Regions from separate parts of the Polaromonas sp. SP1 genome, predicted to be linked through region 2. Evidence: riboswitches for the same ligand, from Rfam matches in the RefSeq annotation. Region 2 holds a riboswitch; the other holds the start of a gene.
What was found. A riboswitch is a leader RNA that binds a small molecule or an ion and turns the genes downstream of it on or off. The one in region 2 is predicted to bind glycine.
Positions count from the first base shown of each region.

Region 1: it holds a riboswitch for glycine, as region 2 does, so the genes downstream of both, gcvT (glycine cleavage system aminomethyltransferase GcvT) here and DT070_RS05390 (D-amino acid dehydrogenase) in region 2, are expected to answer to the same signal.

Region 1 covers NZ_CP031013.1:4,404,111-4,408,970, forward strand. The annotation lists gene DT070_RS20655 (TRAP transporter substrate-binding protein) at 1-177, shown strand, start outside; gene DT070_RS20660 (TRAP transporter small permease) at 283-777, shown strand; gene DT070_RS20665 (TRAP transporter large permease) at 774-2,051, shown strand; gene DT070_RS20670 (hypothetical protein) at 2,395-2,964, shown strand; glycine riboswitch at 2,984-3,099, shown strand; glycine riboswitch at 3,121-3,224, shown strand; gene gcvT (glycine cleavage system aminomethyltransferase GcvT) at 3,251-4,450, shown strand; gene gcvH (glycine cleavage system protein GcvH) at 4,511-4,860, shown strand, end outside.
Region 2 covers NZ_CP031013.1:1,126,691-1,131,550, reverse strand. The annotation lists gene DT070_RS05395 (DUF1737 domain-containing protein) at 1-70, opposite strand, end outside; gene DT070_RS05390 (D-amino acid dehydrogenase) at 141-1,454, opposite strand; glycine riboswitch at 1,576-1,695, opposite strand; gene DT070_RS05385 (GrpB family protein) at 1,879-2,421, opposite strand; gene DT070_RS05380 (hypothetical protein) at 2,575-3,054, opposite strand; gene DT070_RS05375 (alpha/beta hydrolase) at 3,051-3,782, opposite strand; gene DT070_RS05370 (CaiB/BaiF CoA-transferase family protein) at 3,782-4,860, opposite strand, start outside.

The DNA.
Region 1 (4,860 bases), 1.2 Mb from region 2:
CGCGCCCGCGTCGACCAGGACGACGCCAACGGCGTGGCCGAACTGCGCTCCAAGGGCATGACGGTGATCGAAAACGTCGACAAGGCCAAATTCGTGACCATGCTCGCACCCGTCAATGCTGAATTCGAGAAGCAGTTCGGCAAGGCCAATATCGACGCGATCCGCAACTACAAGTAAGCAATCTATCGGTAGTTGCTACACTTTTTGTAGCCGCTTACGCCCGCAAACACTGAGCTTGCGGGCGTTTTCTTTGTACTCCTCCCTGGTCTTCCGGGATACGCCATGAAACAAGCCTTCCTCAAACTTGAACGATGGACAACCGGCTTCTCCATGCTGGTGGCCTGCCTGATGCTCGTCATCGCCTCGGCACTGGGCATGTTCCAGATCGTCACGCGGTTTGTCCTCGAGCAGCCCGCCGAGTGGAGCGAGATCCTGATTCGCCTCAGCCTGATCTGGATGGTGTTCATGGGCATCCCCATGGCCTTCCGGCAAGGCGCCATGGTCAGCGTGGATGTGCTCTACCGCTGGAGCCCTCCGCGCGTGCGGCGTGTGCTGGACTGGCTGGTCTGCCTGGCCGCGCTGGCCCTGATCGCGGTCATCGTCTGGTGGGGATGGGACTACTCGCTGCGCGGCCGCGTGCAGTCCATGGCCGGCCTCGAATCCATCTCAATGTTCTGGGGCTATGTGGCCATGCCCGTGGGCGGCATGTTTTGCGTGATCGGCATCATCGGCAACCTGATCGACCCGCAACGCAATGAACTGGAGACGGCGCAATGACCGCAGTGATGATTTCAACGATGGTGCTGTGCTTTGCGCTCACCGTTTCCGTGGCCGTGTCCATCGGCCTGGCGTCCATCTTCGGCATCCAGGCCTCCAACGCCAACATGCTGATCTCCGTCAAGGAGATGTTCTCCTCGATCAACAAGTTTCCGCTGGCCGCGATCCCTTTCTTCATCCTGGCCGGCAACCTGATGGAAACCGGCGGCATCTCGCGCCGGCTGGTCGAATTCGCCAAAAGCATTGTGGGCGGCGTCCAGGGCGGCCTGCCCATGACCTGTGTGCTCACCTGCATGATTTTTGCGGCTGTGTCCGGCTCGTCCGTGGCCACCACTTTTGCCATCGGCGCCATCCTGATACCGGCGCTTATCAAGCACGGCTACCCCACCGCCTACGCCGCAGCCCTGCAGGCCACCAGTGCGGAGCTGGGCGTGATCATCCCGCCGTCCATCCCCATGATTCTTTACGGCGTGAGCGCAGAAGTCTCGATCGGTGAACTTTTCATCGCCGGCTTCGGCCCGGGCCTGCTGATCGGTTGTGCATTGATGCTGTTCGTGCACCTCTACTGCCGCTGGAAGGGCTGGGGCAAGCACGACGGCGACGGCCGCCTGAGCTTTGGCAAGGCGACCTGGCAGGCCGGCTGGGCGCTGCTGATGCCGGTGATCATCCTGGGGGGCATTTACGGCGGGATTTTCACGCCGACCGAAGCGTCTGCGGTGGCGGTGTTCTATGCGCTGGTTGTCGGCATCGTGATCTACCGCGAAATCAAGCTCGCAGACCTCTACGTCATCCTGCGCAAATCGGTCATCTCCAGCGCCGTGATCATGTTCATCATCGCCAACGCCGGGCTGTTCGCCTTTCTGATCACCCGAGCCGGCGTGCCGGATGCCATTGGCCGCTGGCTTGAGGCCGTTCTGCAGTCGCCCGCACTCTTCCTTCTGGGCGTCAACGCGGCTCTCTTCGTCATCGGTATGTTCATTGAAACCAGCGCCGCCATCATCGTGCTGGCGCCCATCCTGGCGCCGGTGGCCGTGCATTTCGGCATCGACCCGGTGCATTTCGGCCTGGTGATGGTGGTCAACCTTGCCTTGGGCATGATCACGCCGCCATTCGGCGTGAACCTGTTCGCAGCCTGTACCGTCGCCAAAATATCGCTGGACCGCATCATCCCGTACCTGCTGCCCTTCGTATTGGTCATCCTGGGTTGCCTGATGGTGGTGACTTACGTACCGCAGTTATCGCTGGGCCTGCGTGACCTGGTGTACGCCAAATAGCTTATTTTCAGACGGGGTTTCACGACTCTGTCATCTGCGGGGGCGATGCTCTAGGGCCTGTTAACGCTATTTATGCAAGATGCGTTGCGAGTCAAAAAGGCCTTGAGCAAGGCGCAAAACGCAGGCGGGGTAGACCCCGTCAAGGCTTTGCAACGCCGCGCAAGGCCTTTTTGATCGCAACCCGGAGGGAATGGGGTGAAAACGGCGCCACTCCGCGTTGCGCTCCTCACCCAGACTCCCGGTCTGGGATTCGTCGCGCGCCTTGATTGGCGCCGTTTTCACCCCATTCGCATTTGCATAAATAGCGTTAACAGGCCCCTACTTTCATGTGAGGATGAAATCCATGCAGCTCCACAAAACCGACCGTGCCCGCGCCGAGCTCAAGCCTGGCGTGAGAACGCTAGGCCAGCGCGAGCGCACCCTGCTGCTGATGGCCGACGGCAGCAAATCCGCCCAGGATTTCCGCCCGCTGTTTGACGGCGACGGCGAGGCCATTGCCCTGCGGCTTTTGCGCGAAGGCTTTCTGGAAGCGCATCCCGGGAAAACGGCAGCGCCTGCCCCGGCAGTTGCGGCCCCGCCCGCGCCAAAACCCACGCCCGCCCAGCTGAAAGACTTCCCCAGCCCGGAAACGACGCAGGCCATCCAGGTCTCGGCCGACCAGTTTGAGGGCAAGCGCTCGCTCGCCACGACCCGGATGTTCCTGTTTGACATCTGCGAGCGCATGTTCGCCCGGCGCAACCCGGAGATGGCTGAGCGCTTTCGCGAAGCGCTGCGCAACGCCAAAGACCGCGAGACCATGCTGGCCGCCTCGCGCGAGATGATCGAGGAAATCGAAAAAATCGCCGGCCACGAACGCGCCGACTCCATCAGCGAACGCATCGCCATGCTGCTGCCGCATCACCAGGCGGCCTGAGAACCTCCTTCCGTTACACTCCTCGGGGTCAGGAGAGAGTTTTCCTCAGCGAAAACCGCCGAAGGCGCACGAGCACCCTGGGGCACCCCCCTTGAGTCGCACTGAACGCTCAGGCAAAAGGACTGGCAACCGCCCTGCGGCGCACCACGCGGCACGGCGTTCCCTACTGGAGAGAGGCAGCCTTTCACAGGCAGCCCACCGAAGGAGCAAACCCGCATCGCCGGGTGAATCTCTCAGGTAAAGTGGACAGCAGGGGCAGCCCATGGATCGAGAACATGTTCTTGCCATGACCGTGTTTGCCCCCCCGGAGAATGCCTTGTCCGATTCGTCCACCCCTTCCGCCGCTTCCGCCGCCCCTGAAACCCTGCTGAAAACGCCCTTGCACGGCCTGCATGTGGAGCTCGGCGCGCGCATGGTGCCTTTTGCGGGCTATTCCATGCCGGTGCAATACCCCGCGGGCCTGATGGCGGAACACCTGCATACACGCCAGGCCGCCGGCCTCTTTGATGTGTCCCACATGGGCCAGTTGCGCCTGGTGGGCGCCGATGCGGCTGCCGCGCTGGAGTCGCTGATCCCGGTCGATGTGATCGACCTGCCCGCCGGCAAGCAGCGCTACGGCCTGCTGCTCAATGACGACGGCGGCATCATCGATGACCTGATGTTCTTCAACCGCGACTACGCCAACGGTGGCGATCTTTTTGTGATCGTCAACGGCGCCTGCAAGGTGGGCGACATCGCGCACATCCAGGCCCGAATCGGCTCGCGCTGCAAGGTCATTCCCATGCCCGAGATGGCGCTGATGGCGCTGCAGGGCCCGCAGGCCGTCACCGCCCTGCAACGGCTGGCGCCGGGCGTCGAAAAGCTGGTGTTCATGACCGGTGGGCAATTCACCGTGGCCGGCTGCGACTGCTTCATCACCCGCAGCGGCTACACCGGTGAAGACGGCTTTGAAATCTCGGTGCCGGCCACGCAGGCCGACACCCTCGCACGCGCGCTGCTCGCCGAGCCCGAAGTCAAACCCATCGGCCTGGGCGCGCGCAACTCGCTGCGGCTCGAAGCGGGCCTGTGCCTCTACGGCAACGACATCGACACCACCACCACACCGGTGGAAGCCAGCCTCAACTGGGCCATGCAAAAGATTCGCCGCACGGGCGGCGCACGCGCCGGCGGCTTCCCCGGCGCCGACAAAATTCTGGCGCAACTGGCCGACCCTGCGCTGCTCACCCGCAAACGCGTCGGCCTGGTGGCGCTGGAGCGCGTGCCGGTGCGCGACCACACCGAACTGCAAAGCACCGACGGCGCCGTGATTGGCGAAGTCACCAGCGGCCTGCTCGGCCCCACGGTCAACCAGCCGGTTGCGATGGGCTATGTCAAACCTGAATTCGCGGCCCTGGGCACGCGCGTGAACGCGATGGTGCGCGGCAAGGCTGTGCCCATGGAAGTCGCCGCCATGCCGTTTGTTCCCGCCCGCTACTACCGCGGTTAAGCATTTTTTGAGTTTTAGTTTTAGTTTTAGTTTCTGCTCACTCAACCCCTGGAGAACCTCATGACCGTCAAATACACCGAAGACCACGAATGGCTCAAGATTGAAGGCAACATCGCCACCGTCGGCATCACGGTGCACGCGCAGGACGCGCTGGGCGATGTGGTGTTTGTGGACCTGCCCGCAGTGGGCGCCACCTTCGCCCAGAAAGAAACCGCCGGCGTGGTGGAGTCCGTGAAGGCCGCCGCCGACGTGTACATGCCCGTCAGCGGCGAAGTCACCGAAATCAACGAAGCCCTGAAAAACGACCCCTCGCTGGCCAACAGCGACCCGATGGGCGCCGGCTGGTTCTTCAAGATCAAGCTGTCTGAACCTTCGCAGCTGGACGCGCTGATGGACGAGACACGCTACAC
Region 2 (4,860 bases):
CGTCGTCCGGGCCGGTGAGGAGGCGGTAGTGCGGAAGGCCGTCGGGCGGCGTGGTGGCAGGTGATGTCATTGGCTGCAGTGGCTTGATGAACGGAGGGCGATATTACCGTTTCCGCTCATCTGATGCAGCCGCTCGCCGATCAGGCCTTCACCATCCCCGGCAATGCCATCACGCGCCCCGCCTTCGGCATGCCGGTAAACGCAAAGTCCACCTCCGGCACGCGCCCGCTCACGATGTCCGCGATCGCCGCGCCCGAGCCGCAGGCGTGCGTCCAGCCCAGCGTGCCGTGGCCGGTGTTGAGGAAGACGTTGGATGCGCGGCTCTTGCCGATGTACGGCACGTTGCTCGGCGTGGCCGGGCGCAGGCCCGTCCAGAACTGCGCGCCTTCGCCGTCCGTCATCTCGGGGAAGAGCTGCTTCACCCGGCGCACGATGGCATTGCAGCGCACCAGGTTCAGCTCGGTGTTGTAGCCGTTGAGTTCGGCCGTGCCGGCAATGCGCAGGCGATTGCCAAAGCGCGAGAACACCAGCTTGTACTCGTCGTCCGTCAGGCTGACCTGGTAAGAGGCCGCTTCGTTGATGACCGGCAGCGTGACCGAGTAACCCTTGGCCGGGTAGATGCGCAGGCTTTGCCCCAGCACCTTGGCCCACTGCGCGCTGAAGGCGCCCAGGCACATCACATAGGCGTCGGCCTTCAGCATCTCGACCTTGCCGCCGGCCTCACCGCGGCCCATCGCGACTTGCACACCATTGAGTTGCCCCTCTGCGGCATCCAGCCCCAGCACGGTGGTGTTGTACAAAAACTTCACGCCCGCCTGCTCGCAGCGCGCGGCCAGCGCGGTGGTAAAAGCTTGCGCATCGCCCGACTCATCGCTCGGCGTCATGCTGCCCCCCACGATGCTGCTGCGGCATTGCGCCAGCGCCGGCTCAATGGCCACGCACTCGTCGGCGGTTTTCATGTCCAGCTCGCAGCCGTGCTCGCGCATGATGCGCGCCGGTTCCTGCGCGGCGTCGTACTCGGCCTGGCTGGTGTAGAAGTGCAGGATGCCCTTGGTCTGCGCGTCGTATTGCAGGCCCAGCTCGGCACGCAGCTTTTGCAGCGCGCCGCGGCTGTACATGCCCAGGCTCACGATTTGTTTGATGTTTTCTGCGGTGCGCGCCGGCGTGCAGTTGCGCAGAAACTCCAGGCCCCACAGCCACTGGTTCACATCGGCCCGCAGCCTGAAGAGCAGCGGCGCATCTTCACGCGCCAGCCATTGCAATACCTTGAGCGGTGCGCCCGGGTTGGCCCAGGGCTCGGCGTGGCTCACCGATATTTGCCCGCCGTTGGCGAAGCTGGTTTCCATCGCGGCCGCGCCGCGGCGCTCGACCACCGTCACCTCATGACCGCGTTGCGCCAAATACCAGGCGGTGGTGATCCCCGTGACACCCGCCCCCAAAACCATGACTTTCATGGCGAATCCTTTTTTCAAGCAGAACATTGCAGTTGCGCAAGTGCTGCAGGGTCTTGGGGGGTGCGTGATTCAAAAAAGAAACGTGGCAACCGCCAAGCATCGCCTGTCAGCATGCTTGCGGCCGCTTCCACTGTCCTTGGTACCTGAGAGATTCAGCCGTGCTTGATGTCTATGACAAGCATCGGCTTTGCTCCTTCGGTGCGCTGCACATTGCGTGCGGCGTCTCTCCAGACGGCTGTGTGTTCCGGGCAGTACGGGACCTGAGCGATTATGGAAGTTTGCGCCTTCGGTGGCTGCCTTTGCGGGCAGCGCTCTCCTGCTTGAACGGGTTTGAATTTACCACCGAAGGCGGTTTTGCCAAGCGTGGATGGGGCCTTCAGTACTGGTCTAGCGGAGTGATTCAGAACCTTAATAGTAGAAGCGCTCAGCCCTTGCTGGCCGCCTGCACAAACGCGGCCTTGGCATCGGTGTAAGCCTCACGGTCGCGCGGGTGCTTCGCCGCCAGCTCCGCCTTGAGGGCGGCATAGCGCGCGGCCAGCGCCGCATCCGCACGCAGTGCGTCGCGAAAGCGCAGGCGCCCGGCCCACACATCGCCGCCGTGCACCACGATGTGCAAATGGTGCGTGCGCCGCCCGTCGGCCCAGCGCATCAGCCATTTGCGGTCGTTGAGTGAGGCGTTGAACTCCGCCGACGTGGTGTAGCCGTTGGCGCACAGCGGCGCCAACAGCGCCTCGGCCGCCGCCATCGATTCGACCCCGGCCAGCATGTCGATCACCGGTTTGGCCGCCAGGCCCGGCACCGCCGTGCTGCCGATGTGCTGGATGTCGATCAGGCGCGCCGGAAGCTGCGGCGCGAGCAGCCGCAGCCGGTCCCGCTCGGCGGCAAACAGGCCCGGCCAGCGCGGGTCATAGGGCTGCAGGCTCACTTCCTCGTGAATGGCGGCAAGCAGGGAATTGGGGCCAGTCATGGTTGGGAAGAGGGCAGATTCTGGTTCAGGGCGGCCAAAGGAGTATTAATGATAAAAAAGGCATCTAGCCCAATACCCGCCTTGACTAGCAGCTATCAAAATAATAGCAAATGAAGTTTCTGCCCGGCGGCAGCCTCAACGGCCGGGTGCTGGCTAAAGCGCCCTTACCGCCCTGCGCGCCTCTGCCAGCCGCGCATCCAGGTAGGCACCATAAAAATCCACAGACGCCAGGCCCACCAGCCGCTCCGCCAGTTCTTGCCCAGCCGGGCCGAGAAACAGCACTGTCGGCGTGAAGCCCGCCTTCCATGCCGCGACTTGCGCGGCGGCTGTCGTCACCTTGCCGTCAAAGCCCGTCAGCGGCGTGATGCGGTCGCTGATGTTGAGCTGCCAGGCGTGCATGCTGCCCTCACGCTGCGCCGGCAACAGGTAGTTGCGCCGCACCAGCTCGCAATACGGGCAGCCGGGCAGGCTGACCAGCAGCACCAGCGGCTCTTTTTTCAGTGCCGCGATGCCGGCAGCCGCCGGCAACGATGCGGGCACCGGCAATGCCGTGTCTGCCGCCCGCGCCAGCTGCGGCAAGGCCAGGCTGCCCGCCAACGCGGCGGTGAACTGGCGGCGGCCGAGCAAATTCATTCGGCGCTTTCCAGCAGGAATTTTGTCAGCGCCGCAGGCTCGCTGATCATCGGGTCGTGCCCGGTCTTGATCTCGACCACCCGCGAATTCGGCAGCCACGCGCCGTCCCAGAATTTCGGGTCCTGCACACGCAGGCGGCTGGGTGCAATGGTCGCCAGCGCCGGGTCCACACAATTGACAAAGGTGCGCGGCACCGCCGCCACACGCTTCACATCAAAGTGCAGCGGCGCCTGGTAGGTGTTGCCTGGGTGCGGCGTCTGCCGGCGTTTTACCCATGCATGGTCGGCGTCATGCAGGCCAAACACCTCCGGGTCAGGCGGCGGAAAGCTGAAGTTCGGCGACGCCTGCGCCGCCGCCATGCGCTGCTGCTGCGTCGCGCTGGCCTGCGTGCTGCTCCAGCTTTCGCCGGGCTTGGGCACCACCGCATCCACATACACCAGGTGCTTGATGCGCTCGGGCATGCGGTCAGTCACCGCCGTGCCGATCATGCCGGCGTACGAATGCACGGCGAGGATGACGTCATGCAACTCTTCCGCTTCGATCAGGTTGATGACGTCGTTGATATGCGTGTCGAGGTTGATCGCGGGCGAGAGCAGGTGCGCGCGCTCGCCCAGGCCCGTCAACGTGACGGCGTACACGCGATGGCCTTGCGCCTGCAGCGGGGCGGTGACGCGTTGCCAGCACCAGCCGCCATGCCAGGCACCGTGCACCAAAACAAAATTTGCCATCAGATCACCTTTATGTGTTTGAGTTCAGACAGCTGCGCGTCCGAATAGTTCAGCAGCTCGCGCAGCACTTCATCCGTGTGCTGGCCCAGCAGCGGCGGCGGCAAGTCGGTGCGCACCGGCGTCGCGCTCATGCGGATGGGGCTGGAGACGAGTTTCAAATCGTCCTTCACCGGGTGCTGCCACTCGGTCACCATCTTGCGCGCCTCAATTTGCGGATCGGCAAACACCTCCGCCAGGCTGTTGATCGCGCCACACGGCACCTTCGCCGCCTCCAGCGCGCTCAGCCAGTCGGCCTTGCTGCGCGTCTTCATCACCGCCTCCAGAATCGGCACCAGCTGGCCGCGGTTCTGCACGCGGTTGCGATTCGTGGCAAACAGCGGGTTGGTTGCCAGCTCAGGGATGTTGGCCACGGTGCAAAACTTCGCATACTGCGAGTCATTGCCCACCGCGAGAATCAAATGGTCCTTGCTGCCGTCAGCGGCAGGCGCCACTTCAAACACCTGATACGGCACGATGTTCTGGTGCGCATTGCCCGCACGGCCCGGCGCCTTGCCGCTCACCAGATAGTTGGCGCCCAGGTTGGCCAGCATCGCCACTTGCGTGTCCAGCAGCGCCATGTCCACCTGCTGGCCCTCGCCGGTCTTCTCGGCATGGCGCAGCGCAGCAAGAATCGCCACCGTCGCATACATGCCTGTCATCAAATCCGCCACCGCCACACCCACCTTCTGCGGCCCACCCCCCAGGTCGTCACGCTCACCCGTCACACTCATCAGCCCACCCATGCCCTGGATCGCATAGTCATAACCCGCACGGTCGGCATAAGGCCCCGTCTGCCCAAAGCCCGTGACAGAGCAGTAAACGAGGCGCGGGTTGATGGCTTTGAGCGACGCATAGTCCAGCCCATAACGCGCCATGTCGCCCACCTTGAAGTTCTCCACAAACACATCGCAATGCGCAGCCAGCGCACGCACCAGCGCCTGGCCCGCGGGCTGCGCAATGTCGCATGTGACGGAGCGCTTGTTGCGGTTCGTGCCCAGGTAATAAGCGGCCTCGGTGTCCGCCCCCTGCGCATCCTTCA